Regions from separate parts of the Pseudalkalibacillus sp. R45 genome, predicted to be linked through region 1. Evidence: riboswitches for the same ligand, from Rfam matches in the RefSeq annotation. Region 1 holds a riboswitch; the other holds the start of a gene.

Region 1 (7,744 bases):
TTATACTTTCTTTAAGTATAAATAAAAGTAGGTGTACTTATGAAATACGATGTCATTATCATAGGCGGCGGTCCTTCAGGCTTGATGGCAGCTGTTGCAGGTGCTTCAAACGGTGCCTCCGTCTTATTGATCGATAAAGGAGATAAACTTGGCAGAAAGCTTGCCATTTCTGGCGGTGGCCGGTGTAATGTCACAAACCGGCTTCCGATTGAAGAAATCATCAAACACGTGCCTGGAAACGGCAAATTCCTCTACAGTGCCTTCAACATCTTCAACAATGAAGACATCATCTCCTTTTTTGAAGGGCTTGGTATCCGTTTGAAGGAAGAAGACCACGGGCGCATGTTCCCTGTGAATGACAAGGCGCAGTCTGTCGTTGATGCCATGCTTAAGAAGATTAAAGAGCTGGGTGTCGACATCCGTACAAAAACCGACGTCAATAAAGTGATCTATGAAGGAAAAAAAGCAAAAGGAATCAATTTGAAGAATGGCGAAAAGATATTTTCCAGAGCAGTGATCATCGCAGTTGGAGGTAAATCTGTACCGCATACAGGTTCCACCGGGGATGGTTATGCATGGGCAAAAGATGCTGGCCACATGATTACTGATCTTTACCCGACTGAAGTTCCGCTTACTTCGGATGAAAGATTCATTAAAGAAAAGACCCTTCAGGGATTGTCCCTTCGTGATGTCGCCTTAAGTGTCCTGAAACCGAATGGTAAACCGATCATCACTCATCGGATGGACATGATCTTCACTCATCTCGGAATATCCGGTCCCGCAGTACTCCGCTGTAGTCAATTCGTCGTCAAAGCATTGAAAAAGAGTAAAGATGGGTATGTCTCAATGAATATCGATCTCATGCCGAACAAAAATGCAGAAGAAATTTTCCAGGAATTGATGGCTATGTTGAAGGGAGAACCGAAAAAGGCGATCAAGAACGTTTTGAAGGGATGGATTCCAGAGAGGTACCTCCACTTTTTGCTTGAAAAAGCGGGAATCAGCCTTGATACAGTCTACAGTCAACTCTCACATACTGCTTTACGCGAGTTCGCCAAATTGGTAAAGGGCTTCACGTTCAAAGTGAATGGTACATTACCGATTGAAAAAGCTTTCGTAACGGGCGGAGGGGTTTCGACAAAGGAAGTGGAACCGAAGACGATGCGGTCAAAATTCGTTCCGAACTTGTATTTTTGCGGTGAAATCCTGGACATCCACGGCTATACAGGAGGCTACAACATTACGTGCGCGTTCGTGACCGGACATCTTGCAGGCACGAATGCAGCAAAAGATTAACTTAGAGGGAGATTGGGATATGGGGTACAGTTACAAAGGTGAATACCTTCTTTCAATGGATCAAAAAGAAATGGACCTTCACTACATCCATCACTATCTAAGCGAAGAATCTTATTGGGCAAAAGGGATTGATGTTGAAACGGTTGAAAAATCCGTCCAGAACTCGCTTTGTTTTGGTCTGTTCCAAAATGGGAAACAGGTCGGGTTCGCTAGAGTTATCACGGACTATGCGACGTTCGGTTATTTGGCCGATGTGTTTGTTGATGAACGCCATCGAGGACAGGGTCTATCCAAATGGATGATGTCTGAAATCATGACTCATCCTGATTTACAAAAGTTAAGAAGATTGATGCTAGTTACGAAAGATGCTCATGGACTTTACAAACAATTCGGTTTCGAAGTTTTGGACAACGATGATAATGGCTTGATGGGTATCCGAAGAAAAGCTGAAGAGGTATATAGGAGTCGGGGACAAAACTATAACTGCCAACAGAAAAGATGAACCATAACATGAAAGACGAAAAGCGTAGGCAACATCCGTAGACTCCTGGGGGAACAGCACGAGTCGAAGAACCCGGAAGAAAGCGGTTTGTGCTTTCTGAGGAGGCTGAGGCCGTGCCCGCGGAAAGCGAAGGTTGTTGACGAAGCGGTGCCTTCATTTATTGATCACTAAAGAAAATCTGGACAAATTGTCCCGGTTTTCTATTGAACAAAATTCATTTGTCCCAGCCTCATTTCTTTTACATGCGACAGTCTGCCATCCCGGTAGATGCACAGATAGTCAGAAGCTTCTTTGCCTTGCAACATATCGGGGAGAAAGTGCCTGATGTTGCTGACGACTCCCTGGTTATCTTCATCAAGCACCCAGGACAATTCCTTCCAGTCCAGGATCCCTTCATCCATTTTTTCAGGAGTCGGATAGGTGACCTCGTCTGATATGTTTACGATAAAAACATGCATTCCCCCGATTTCCTTATCGTCAACTTCCCAACGGACGATTCCCCCATAATATGGCGAAGAGATACGATAACCTGTTTCCTCTGACACCTCACGGATGACGCTTTGTTCAGGGGTTTCATCTAGCTCGAGCTTTCCACCGACCCCATTCCACAAGCCTTTGTTCGGTGCTTTGTTGCGATTGAGCATCAAAACTTGAGATCCTTTTATCAGAAAACATATACAAAAGCGAATCATGTCTTCACACACCCAAACCGTTTTCCTATTAGTCTATCATTATTCCATCCATCATGCCCGATAAAGGATCATTGCTGAAAAACTGTAAAGAGATTCGAAGTCTTCCGTGTCTTCATCAACAGCCATCGAGACTTCGTACTTAATATCAATGAACTTTGATTCATGCAGCTGGGTGAGAAATTCATTGATCTCGTCTTCTAGATCCTGCTCATGTTCTGCTTCAAAGAGTTTGACCTGCAACAAAAAAACACCCCCCTGAATTATACGTTCAACGTAAAATTCACCCGAGGGTGCCTGAAATCCTTTGACGAAAGACTTCTACTTTTGTCAGGAAACCGTTACATAATAAATGAATCGATCTGTTTTCCGCTTTAAAATCCGCGCCGCCATGGCTGCAACATACTTGGATTCTGCAATAACGACGATATCCCGATCGCAGATTTCTTCCTCTTTGGTCGTCCGGGACAGGTAGGACAGCGGAATGTTTTTTGTCATGATCGGAAAGGGATTCCGATAAGAAGATTGATAATCACGCACATCGATCATGCAAAAGTCATTCTGGTCTACAGCCTCTTGTTGAAATGTTTTCAGTTTCATAAAAGGAAGTAGATAGGAGAAGAAGATGTATATAGCTAACACGAACAGGGTTACTCCCCAAATCATCTCTCCGTTTCCCCTTTCTCTTGATAAATTATTTTGTTTCGCCTTCCCACTCAAGCATGCCGCCTACCATGTTCTTTACTTTAAAGCCTTGCTCTTGCAAGAACAGTCCTGCATTTTCACTGCGTCTACCCGAACGGCAAACCATGATGTGTTCTTGATCTTTTTCAATTTCCTTTAAACGGTCGGGAATTTCCATCAAGCGGATATGCTTCGCTTCAGGAATCTTCCCTGCTACCACTTCTTCATCTTCACGAACATCTATGATGGAGATTTTCTTCCCTTCCTTCAAAAGCTTTTCAACTTCTGCAGGCGTAATCGTATTTAGTTCATTTTCCATGCTCAACACCCTTTCAATATCTATATCATCATGCTTTATTTTGATCATTCCGCCACTTATTTTACGAACTTCACTAACAAAAGTAAAGGAATTGATTTCAGATTTTAAGATGGAAGTAAAGATCGAGGTTTAATTACAAAATACGGAACTTTATCGACGGGAATTTGAAGTTCGTCGATAAACCGAAAATTTCAAAAGTAAAAGCCAGCTACAATAGCAGCTGGCCTAAAATATTCAACGGATCATCGCTCTTCTTTTGCGATTTTCTTTTCGCGCGGGTGCGGTCTGATAAAGTCGCCTTTCCTCTGGTGTTTCAGGAATGACCTTCGGAACTGGCATCGGTTTCCCAGCTGAGTCCACTGCGACCATTGTCAGAAAAGATTCTGTCGTCAGCGTCTTTTCGTCAGTTAATAGATTGGATGAGAACACTTTCACGTAAACTTCCATAGATGTCCTGCCGGTAGACGTCACAAAAGCTTCAAGCCCGAGAGCATCCCCAACTTTAGCAGATGACAAAAAGTCGACCGAATCAATTGATGCTGTTACAACGACACTGTTTGAATGCTTCATCGCAGATAGTGCTGCTATCTCATCAATGTAAGATAAAACCTTTCCTCCGAATATCGTCTGTAGATGATTCGTATCCGGGGGTAAAACCAATTTTGTCTGAATAATTCTCGAACGTTCAACTGGATATGCTTCTTCCATTCTGACCCCTCCATTTTACAATAATAAAAGCACCTTCCACCAAAGAAGATGCCGCTTAAAGTCGAAGAGGATCAAAACCAGCTACAGCATGGTACTTCCATCGTCGTTCTTGCACGTAACACCCTCCTATCTCCCGTAGGAATTTCTGTGTTCTTCCTTATGGCAGGTCTCCTGGCTCGGCTTCATCAGTTCCAAAGCTACCCTTCCCATTCCCTGGAGGAACAGTGGCATGTTGTTGGAACCTCGACCTTACAGTGGCGGGACCGCGCCGGCCTCTCACCGGCTTCCCTATTAAGAACTGATCCTGAACATCAGTCCACCATAAAGCAAGGTATGAAATTATACTTACACTTACCCATTATAGCATTTCAAAAAAAGATTGACCTCGTAATCGAGATCAATCTCTACAAATATTAATTTGCGACGATGTTGACTAACTTGCCAGGTACTGCAATGACTTTGCGAACCGTTTTACCGTCGATGTTTTCTTTTACCTTATCGTCCGCCAATGCAATCTCTTCTAATTGACCTTTATCAGCGTCTGTTGGAACCATCAATTTCGCTCTGACTTTACCGTTGATTTGGACGACAATTTCCACTTCATTCTCTGTAAGCTTCGATTCGTCGAACGATGGCCAGTTCGAATACGTGATCGTTTCAGTATGACCGAGCTTCTCCCAAATTTCCTCTGCGATATGAGGAGCAACTGGAGACAACAACTGGATGAATCCTTCCATCAATGGTTTCGGCAAAACATCCTGCTTATACGCTTCGTTGATGAAGACCATCATTTGGGAAATCCCAACGTTGAAGCGTAACTCCGCAAAGTCGTCAGAAACTTTTTTCACCGTCTGATGATAAACCCTCTCAAACTGCTCGTTCGGCTCTACATCTTGAATTTTACCAGACACCGTACCGTCCTCTTCTACAAATAGACGCCATACACGATCCAAGAAGCGTCGGGAGCCATCCAATCCATTTTCAGACCAAGCAATGCTCGCATCAAGTGGTCCCATGAACATTTCGTAAAGACGTAACGTGTCTCCACCATGTGTGTTCACGACTTCGTCCGGATTGACAACATTCCCCTTCGACTTACTCATCTTCTCGTTGTTTTCACCAAGGATCATGCCCTGGTTATAAAGACGCTGGAACGGCTCTTTTGTTGGAACCACTCCGCAATCGTACAAGACTTTATGCCAGAAACGAGCATACAACAAGTGAAGTACCGCATGCTCTGCTCCACCGATATAAAGGTCGACCGGAAGCCAATGCTTCAACTTTTCTTCTGAAGCAAGCTGTTCGTTATTATCTGGATCGATATAACGAAGGTAATACCAGCAGCTTCCCGCCCATTGCGGCATCGTATTCGTTTCACGGCGTCCTTTTTTACCGGTTTCAGGATCGACGACATTCACCCAGTCTTCGATATTCGCAAGCGGTGACTCGCCAGTTCCTGAAGGCTTGATGTTGTCTGTTTTCGGAAGCGTCAATGGCAACTCTTCTTCTGGAACAGCACTGCTCGTGCCATCTTCCCAGTGGATAATCGGGATCGGCTCCCCCCAATATCGCTGACGGCTGAACAACCAATCGCGAAGACGGTAGGTCACTTTCTTTTCACCTTTACCGTTTTCTTCAAGCCATTGGATCATTTTCGCAATCGCTTCTTCCTTTTTCAAACCATTGAGAAAATCGGAGTTTACAAGCTCCCCATCTTCTGTATACGCTTCCTTCGATACATCTCCGCCTTTGACGACTTCAACGATCGGAAGTTCAAATTTTGTAGCGAACTCATAGTCACGATCGTCATGTGCAGGAACAGCCATGATTGCGCCAGTTCCGTAGCTAGCTAGTACATAATCGGCAATCCAGACAGGAATTTTTTCACCGTTTGCAGGGTTGGTCGCGTATGCTCCTGTGAACACACCTGTCTTCTCTTTGGCTAGTTCAGTACGCTCCAAATCACTCTTCGTTTCGATTTCCTTTTTATAAGTATCAACTGCGGCTTTTTGATCTGCCGTTGTAATTTCGTCAACATAGGAATGTTCAGGCGCTAACACCATATACGTCGCACCGAACAATGTATCAGGGCGAGTTGTAAAGACCGTAACCGATTTATCATGGCCATCGAAATCGAACGTAATTTCTGCACCTTCTGAACGTCCGATCCAGTTACGTTGCATTTCCTTCAAGCTTTCTGGCCAATCAAGCTCTTCAAGGTCTTCCAATAAACGATCAGCATATGCCGTGATTTTCAACATCCATTGTTTCATCGGCTTACGGATTACCGGATGTCCGCCACGCTCACTCTTACCATCGATGACTTCCTCGTTCGCAAGAACCGTCCCCAATGCTGGACACCAGTTGACTGGTACCTCATCCACGTAAGCAAGACCTTTTTTATAAAGCTGTAAGAAGATCCATTGCGTCCACTTATAGTAGTTCGGATCTGTCGTGTTCACTTCACGATCCCAATCATATGAGAATCCAAGCTCCTTGATCTGTCTGCGGAACGTGTTAATGTTCTGTTCCGTAAACTCCGCAGGATCATTTCCTGTATCCAAAGCATATTGCTCTGCTGGGAGACCGAATGCATCCCACCCGATCGGATGTAGGACATTATAACCTTGCATCCGCTTCATTCGTGCAACAATGTCAGTCGCTGTGTACCCTTCCGGATGGCCGACGTGCAAGCCAGCACCAGACGGATACGGAAACATATCCAACGCGTAAAACTTCTTCTTCCCAGGTTCAAATTCAGTCTTGAACGTTTTGTTTTCTTCCCAGTAGGATTGCCATTTACGTTCAATTCTCATATGGTCAAAAGCCATAACTGCCACTCCCATTCCATTTTTTAAGATTTAAGTATGATTTCTCTGTAGTACTAAGTATATCAAGGGCGCTGAGCACCCGAATTCCACATTGTTGCGCAATTTCTGTGCTGTCTTGAGCAAATATTGCGGTATCTTGAGCAAAATCGGGGTTATCTTGAGCAATTCTTACGTCATCTTGAGCAATTTCTGTGTTATCTTGAGCAATTCAATCTACAAGATTAATCGTGCAACTTTCGGATCATCCGCCTCGCCTAATCTCCACTTTAGAAAAGAGAAGCGATGAGGTCAAGGCGTCGCAGTTCCGAGGACCGGAGTTTAGTTTGAGCTAAATGAGGACCGAAGGAACAAGACAACGCAGAGATCAGAAGCTTATCTCCCAAATACACCTGGTGAGTGAGAAGCGAGAAGTTCAAAGCAGCGCAGGGTCGAGACTCGGAGCTACAGCGATACTTCATGAAGTACTACGAGTTGCACCGAGTAATCCATCTCCTTAGAAAAATCTTGTAGACACCGGTGCATAGTGTACTCTCACTGAATCGTAGACACAAGCTAACGCAGAAATTCGACGCTTATCGATCACCAGAACCTTTAGGAAAGAGAAGCGATGAGGTCAAGACGTCGCAGTTCCGAGGACCGGAGTTTAGTTTGGGCTAAATGAGGACCGAAGGAACAAGACAACGCAGAGATCAGAAGCTTATCTCCCAAATACACC
Region 2 (7,744 bases), on a different contig from region 1:
ACCTAGAACAGGGACCCCTGTCTTTTCTTCAAGCCATTGAATCCCATCATTGAATAAACGGATATCTCCTCGGAACTTATTGATGATCAATCCACAGACCCTCTCCCGTTCTTCTGGTGCCAGTAACTCAAGCGTCCCAACTATACTTGCGAATATTCCACCTCGATCGATGTCCGCGATCAGCACGACTGGCACATCAGCCATTTCAGCCACTTTCATGTTTACGAGATCACGGGATTTCAAATTGATTTCAACCGGACTGCCTGCCCCTTCAATGACTAGGACATCATATTGTTGCTCCAAATACTCAAGGGCAGATTGAACCACTTCTATCCCTTTGTCATAAAACTGATCCCGATATCCTTTTCCAGACATCGTTTCGAGCGATTTTCCAAGAAGGATGATTTCAGAATGCTGATCAGATCGCGGCTTCAATAATATTGGATTCATCCAAACAGATGCTTCCGTCCTTGCAGCTTCAGCCTGAATTCCTTGAGCACGCCCTATTTCTTCTCCATGAATGGTGACATAAGAATTATTAGACATGTTTTGTGATTTGAAGGGTGCTACCTTCCACCCTTCATTTGCAAACAAACGACAAATAGCTGTGGTCAACAAACTCTTGCCTACATCAGAAGCTGTCCCTTGAACCATGATTCCTTTCATCTGCTCCTCCTTTCATCAAAACCGGAACACCAGATTCGACTAAAAACGCTTGATCCGACTGTTTCACGATTTCTTGGTGCAAACGTCCTAACATTTTTTTATATGAAAGAACAAGCTCGTTCGCCTGAAGTGGTTCATTTAAGATTTCATTACTGACAACGATCAGCGATTGGCAGTTTTTCCTTAACCGTCCGATTCCACTTAAAATGGAACCCATCATCCTGTTATTTTGAGCAGTTTCATCACCGAAAAGTTCATTATTCAATAGCGTCGTCAAACAATCGAGTAGCAAGATGTCTTTGTTCGTAAAGTTTTCAGTAAGCAGACCAATATTTTTGGACTGCTCCCAAGTTTTCCAGTTCTGGTTACATTGATGTCTTTGTTGTTTATGCTTTTCAATCCGCAGTTTCATCTCTGTGTCTGAAGGCAAACCTGTTGCAATGTAATGAAGGTTTCCACCCTTGGAAATCGCTTTTTCCATAGCCATCTTCTCGGCAAAACTGCTTTTACCGCTTCGGACACCACCCGTTATAAATATCATGTGTGAGGTTGTTTCCATTTTTTTAACACCTTGACCAACTCATTATTTTCACCTGAAGATTTGATGGCAAAACGAAGCCAATTTCCATCCAAACCTGAGAAATTGAACGTATGCCTTGGGACAATCCCTTGTTCGAGAAAATGCCGAAATAACGGTAGTTGATCTTCACAATCAGGATCTCGAAAAAGATAAAAGTTAACCTCTGAAGGAGAGAATTGGTACCCTTCTTTACTGAAAAACGCAAATAGTTTTTGACGTTCTTCACTTATATATCTTCTTGTTTCCTGTAAAAAGTCAGTGTTTTGTATACAAACCTCACCCGCAGCAAGCGCTAGTGAATTTATACCCCAATGTGTTTGGAACCTCTCAGCTCGACGTATGATTTCAGGAGGAGCCACCATATAACCTAATCTCAGTCCTGGAACAGCGTACATTTTCGTCATCGAACGAATGATGGTCAGGTTTTCGAATTCCTCGACATATGGGATGAACGTCCGGTAATCATCCAACATGTCATAAAAGGCTTCATCCAAGATGACTTGGCATTGTGCTTCTTTGCAAGCTTTTATCAATGCCAAAACCATTTCAAACCGATACTGTACGCCGGTCGGATTGTTTGGATGACATAGAAAAAGTGCATCAGCTTTCTTAATTTTGTGTAAAAGTTTACCGATATCCAATGTCCAAAAAGGTTCCTCGAGCTGATGATAGCTGATGTTGCATTCATTTACGCGGCAGCTCTTTTCATATTCTGAGAACGCAGGCTGGACAATAAGTACATTTTTACCCGCCAAAAGCCTTGAAACGAGACTGATCACCTCGGCACCACCGTTTCCGATCAGAATGGACTGCGGATCGACTTGTTCAATTTCAGCAATGCTCCTTCTTAGAGAAGTTGCATGTGGATCAGGATAATCTATGATTCTATGAAACATATCCATCCATTGTTCCTTCAATTCAGAAGGCGGTCCCAACGGATTGATGTTTGCACTGAAATCAATGATCTCCTCTGGCATTGGGATATCGATTGCTTCGTATAAATATTTAGGATTAGAACCATGAGGTGGCCAGTTCATACAACATCCCTCCTATCCATAACAAGCATAGAAATCCTGTTACGGTGTTTTGCATGATTGAATTCGCCTGTTTGATATGATTACTTCCCAAGGGCACAATAGGATCTCCCATCACTGATCGTTTAGAAATGACCCCGTCATAATAGTTTATTCCGCCAAGTTGAACACCTAGCAAAGCAGCAACGGCTGCCTCACCCCATCCACTGTTCGGACTTGGATGTTTTTTCGCATCACGTTTCCAAATCCTCAAGGCGTTTTTCCTATTGAGGTGTGTCGGTTTGTTGCAAATCATCATTACCAATCCAGTTAATCGACTGGGAATCCAATTGACGATATCATCCATTTTTGCTGAACACCATCCGAATTGATGATATCTTTCATTGCGGTATCCGACCATCGAGTCACAGGTATTTATCGCCCTATAGACCATTGCGATTGGTGCTCCGCCAACCATGGACCAGAACATAGGAGCTGTTATTCCATCACTTGTATTTTCAGCAACTGTTTCCACCACACCACGGGTGATTTCACCTTCATCCAATTTCTCGGTATCACGTCCGACAATGTAGGAAAGTTCCTTCCGAGCCTTGCTTAGATCTGCTTGTTTTAAAGGTTGATAGACATTCATTGCAGCTTGTTTCAAACTCTTGCGGGCTATTGTAGTCGAGATGATGATCCCCTCTGCCAGTATGCCTATATAAGGATGCACTTGATAAGAAAACCATACGATCAAGGTTGTAATTGACCCGACAAGTAATACAACAAAAAGGATCATGAAGACTCCTTTTTGTAATCGGAAACGACCTTTGTTCAATTTTGTGTCTAGAAAGGCTATCAATCTACCCATCCATCGGACTGGATGAGGCCAATTAGGCGGATCACCGATCAATGCATCAATAACGAATGCGAGTGTAATCGCGCACAAATGAAACAGGATCATTTCCGTTTCCTTTTTTCATAGTTTAGAATCGCTTCGGTCGTACATTCGTACACTGCTTTTCCGATCAGTTTTCCGAGAGGTGTGATTGATCCAGCAAAACCGAGCTTTTCCCCAGATTGTGTAGCAGCAATCATGACGCTGTCAGTTGACGTCCCAGTCGCAAATGTACCATTCGCTTCATCTTTTATCTCTTGATCATGCAAAACCTTGACTTTAGCTTCTGTCGCTGTCATCACACTTTGGATGAATGCCTCTTCTGTCATATTTCCATTGACGAATATCCAAGTATTGATCGTTCCGGGTTGCATCTCAAAATCGTGAAGTATACTTTTTGAAGCATCAATTGCATTTCCTACTCCGGCAGTGACGATGACAAAGATGGAAAAACCATCTCCTTCATACGAGTGGAACGCTGCGTCTTTCAGGTGAACTGCGGTCATCATGCCAACAGAATCAGAGGGTTCAAACCCATGTTCTTTTAGATATTCAGCCATTTCTTGTTTGTGGTCACTGCAATTATAGTCAAGATCGACATGTCTATTGATGAATGTTTGGTGCCAACCTGTTCCTGAGCCGATTACACCTGATGACATCGTCCGTAACGGCACTGGTGCTTGTAGTACGATCCGTTCATCGGACACTGTCAAATTCATTGAGTCGATCTGGATTTCAGTTGGTTTCTTGGTCAACATTTTCGGCAGCAATACCATTTGTGGTGCGGGTACCTTCGGATGTGGCTGCTTTTCGATCGTGGTTTGATAAACGGTTTCGATCCGCTCTTCTCGTAAGACTTCATTCGGGGTTTGTTGGATATTGATTGATCCTTTATCCAATAGTAATAACCGATCACAATATAATCCCGCAAGGTTCAGGTCATGGAAAATCGAGATGACCGTCAGCCCACGTTCCTTCGTCCATTGCTTCAACAGGTCCAACAGCTCTTTTTGAAACGAAAGATCCAAATGGTTCGTTGGTTCGTCCAACAACAAGATATCGGGTTCCTGTGCCAATGCTTGAGCTAAAAATACGCGTTGGCGTTCCCCACCTGATAAAGACTGGATATTTTTATTCTGAAAGGCTGTTACCCCCGTTTGATTCATCACTTTGTTGACAATGATTTCATCTTGCTGGCTCCACGATTGGAACCAACCTTTTTGATGTGCATATCGCCCGAGGGAAACCGTTTCTCTTACGGTATAAGAAAAACCCTGGTCAGAGTGTTGCGGAAGGACAGCAACAACCTTTGCCAACTCCTTGGATGGAAAGCTTTCAAGCGGTTTATCATTGATGAAGACTTGCCCTTTTTGACATGTCAAAATTCCACTGATCATCTTGAGTAAGGTCGTTTTGCCACTGCCATTCGGTCCTAAGACACCGAACATTTCTCCCTTTTCCACCTTAAAGGTTATTTCTTTTAAAATCGGTGCATCGCCATAACCACCAGATAGGTTTTCTACGCTTAGCATTTAACCACTTCTTTCCGTCTTACGTTTGATTAAGATCAGTCCAAATACCGGTGCTCCGACTAGAGCTGTAATGACACCAATCGGAAGCTCTGTCGGCGAAATCACTGTTCTTGCAACTAGATCTGCAAGAATCAGGAACCCACTTCCGGTTAATATGGATAAGGGTAATAAGTGCTTATGATCAGGTCCCCATAACAACCTGGTCAAATGCGGAATTACCAATCCGACGAACCCGATCGTTCCAGAAACTGCCACAGCTGCTCCTGTCAATATCGAACCAGCTGTCAAAATGACCATTTTCCTACGATGGACATTTACACCGAGATGATGGGCTCTTTCTTCCCCGAAAGACATCGCATTCAATTCATTTGCGTTTATAAGGAGAATAGCAGAACCGATGGCGAAGAACGGTAAAATGATTTTGATGTATTCCCATCCTCTCATCGAAACGCTTCCTAAAAGCCAGCCAATGATTTGTCTCAATTCATCTCCCGTCAATGCAATCATTAGGGAAATGACAGCTCCAAGAAAAGAACTGAAAATGATACCGGTTAAAATGATTGTCTCCACTCTCATTGAACGTTCAATTTTCCGTGCAAAACTGATGACGAGAAAAATCGTGATGAAGGAAAATAGGATGCTCAATAAAGGAAGTGTAAAGGATCCCACAACTGGTATCGACAATTGGAAAAAAAGTGTGATGACTGCCCCTACAGACGCTCCCGAAGATACCCCTAACGTATAAGGATCTGCTAAAGGATTCCTCAATAGACCTTGGAATGCTGCTCCGGCAATCGCGAGAGCAGCACCAACAATACCAGCAAGAATGACTCTTGGAAGTCTGATGTTCATGACAATGCTTGTGTACATCGAGTCGATATGATCGATGGATGTGAACGGAAAAATTTCATGACCTGCGATTTGGATGATTGCTAACGCAGGCACAGAAACAGTACCGACTGATATACCTAAAATGATAGCTATGAACAGAAAAGCGAAAGCCGAAAGGTAAGCTAGTATTCTATTATTCTGTAAATGTTTCTGGATAAACCGCCTTTGCAAGTTCCTCTACTCCTTCAACAAGCCGTGGACCAGAGCGTGTTACAAGATCTGAATGGACGTCATAGACTTGTTTCTCTTTTATAGCTGTAACATCTTTCCATCCTTCTCTGGAGAAGACTTGTTCTTCTGCATTTTCAGTATAATATCCATAGGTTGTGATGATGACATCAGGGTTTTTCTCAACAACTGCTTCTTGATCGATCTTCGCCCAACCGTCCAAATCAGCGGCTGCATTTTCAGCATTGATGATCGTCAACATTTCATTCATGAAAGTATTTTTCCCAGGTGTGTAGATTTCGGGTGCGGGTGAAACTTCGATGAATACTGATTTTTTCTCAGATATTTCTTGTGTTTTCGTTTTGATTGCATCGATTTCTTCTTTCATTTCACTTACAATTTGATCAGCTTCTTTTTGTTTACCAGTTGACTTTCCAATCATTTCGATAGACTCATAGACCTGTTCGAAGTTTTGTGCGTCGTTAACAACAAGAACCTGAATACCAGCATCTTTCAACTGTTTGAATCCTTCAGTCGAGTTGTGTGCACTGGACGCATGGGCAAGTACAAGATCAGGCTTCAGGGAAATGATCTTCTCGATATTCAGTTCTTGTCCGCCAACTTTTTCTTTACTGTTTGCTTCCTCAGGGTAATTATCAAAGTCTGAAACACCGACGATATTTTCACCAAGTCCTAAGTCAAAAGCTATTTCTGTATTGCTTGGAATGAGTGATACGATTTTTTCAGGCTGTTCTTCTATGACAATTTCTTCATCAAGCGCATCCTTTATAGTAATTGGAAAGGAATCACCTTGATTGCTTTCAGAGCTTTCTTGGTTGGATGTATTTTCGTCAGCTGGTGGTTGATCTCCGCCACATCCAGCGATCAATCCGATCGACATTAATAACGTAAATACAAATAAGATCAATTTTTTCATTACATGAAGCCTCCTGTTTGTTGTGTTTGCATAAAAAAACATCTTCATAAGTGATATGAAGATGCTGTTAGATTCGAATCAGTTGATAGAATGATCGAACTTCGTAACACACCCCCTATCCGCGTAGGTTTTGTCAGTGGTTTCAGTGTTGGCAGGTCTCCTGGCTCATGGTCATCGTCCGCTGCGCCTTCCCGTAGTTTATTTTCTACAGTGGCTTAATGCAGCTGACTCCCAATTACAGTGGCGGGACCGCGTTGGATTCTAACCAACTTCCCTATTAAGTCTTTGAAAAAAAGACACCAACTCTGTAAAACTATGAAATTTTCCGCTATGTTTGATTATACACTACATTTATAATCAATAGGCAAGACTTTTCAGAAAAGTTTTTGTTATAAAGGCATTGTTTCATTAAATCGAAGTGATGATAGCTTATTTGAGAGAAAGCTCTGTTAGATTTATAGTTTAGTTTTTATTGTTGATTTCTGCGAAACTTCACTGTCGGATAACCTTTAACGGACACAGGAGACCTTATTTGACCAAATCACTATGATTTTACAAAACTAACGGACATGAGAGACCTTATTTCGTAATTATCGGGAAAATCAGCTGTTTTGTTCACAAATAACGTCTCTGGTGTCCGTTATAAATTCTGAAAGACCGTTTTTGTCACAAATAACGTCTCTGAAGTCCGTTAATTTATGAAATTAAGTAATTCACGCTATTTAAACAGCGAATCATCTGTGGGTTCTCGCCTCACTCAGTTTTCCAAGAGGGTCGCGAAATTCAATAAAAAAGCCCCACTAAGGGAGCTTTTAAACTTCTGGTGTAGGGGTCGGTTTAGCGTACCCGTCCTTATATTGTTCATCGATCATGTTTCGGATTTCTTTTACTGATTTCCCATCTTTGTATTCAAGCATCGACTTCACCGCGGTATCCAGGCATGCTTTACATCTTGTTGCATGATCATCCCATACGAGTGAGCCATCCGTTTTATTTTCATGTATGAAGCAATCATAGTTGTTCTTATGGTTTGCTGACTCACCGCAACCGCAATAGCAA

The links. Region 1 has a riboswitch for cobalamin ahead of ACTWQL_RS19130 (acyl-CoA thioesterase). Riboswitches for the same ligand answer to the same signal wherever they lie in the genome.
Region 2: it holds a riboswitch for cobalamin, as region 1 does, so the genes downstream of both, ACTWQL_RS06270 (ABC transporter substrate-binding protein) here and ACTWQL_RS19130 (acyl-CoA thioesterase) in region 1, are expected to answer to the same signal.

Annotation. Positions count from the first base shown of each region.
Region 1 is NZ_JBQQCL010000014.1:52,550-60,293, reverse strand. It holds gene ACTWQL_RS19160 (NAD(P)/FAD-dependent oxidoreductase) at 40-1,296, shown strand; gene ACTWQL_RS19155 (GNAT family N-acetyltransferase) at 1,316-1,798, shown strand; gene ACTWQL_RS19150 (NUDIX hydrolase) at 1,999-2,490, opposite strand; gene ACTWQL_RS19145 (sporulation protein Cse60) at 2,542-2,733, opposite strand; gene ACTWQL_RS19140 (rhodanese-like domain-containing protein) at 2,818-3,087, opposite strand; gene ACTWQL_RS19135 (rhodanese-like domain-containing protein) at 3,182-3,490, opposite strand; gene ACTWQL_RS19130 (acyl-CoA thioesterase) at 3,725-4,198, opposite strand; cobalamin riboswitch at 4,343-4,537, opposite strand; gene leuS (leucine--tRNA ligase) at 4,612-7,029, opposite strand.
Region 2 is NZ_JBQQCL010000002.1:100,342-108,085, forward strand. It holds gene ACTWQL_RS06240 (cobyric acid synthase) at 1-666, opposite strand, end outside; gene ACTWQL_RS06245 (bifunctional adenosylcobinamide kinase/adenosylcobinamide-phosphate guanylyltransferase) at 632-1,225, opposite strand; gene cobD (threonine-phosphate decarboxylase CobD) at 1,204-2,283, opposite strand; gene cbiB (adenosylcobinamide-phosphate synthase CbiB) at 2,258-3,223, opposite strand; gene ACTWQL_RS06260 (heme ABC transporter ATP-binding protein) at 3,220-4,689, opposite strand; gene ACTWQL_RS06265 (FecCD family ABC transporter permease) at 4,690-5,751, opposite strand; gene ACTWQL_RS06270 (ABC transporter substrate-binding protein) at 5,714-6,685, opposite strand; cobalamin riboswitch at 6,819-7,004, opposite strand; gene ACTWQL_RS06275 (PCYCGC motif-containing (lipo)protein) at 7,498-7,744, opposite strand, start outside.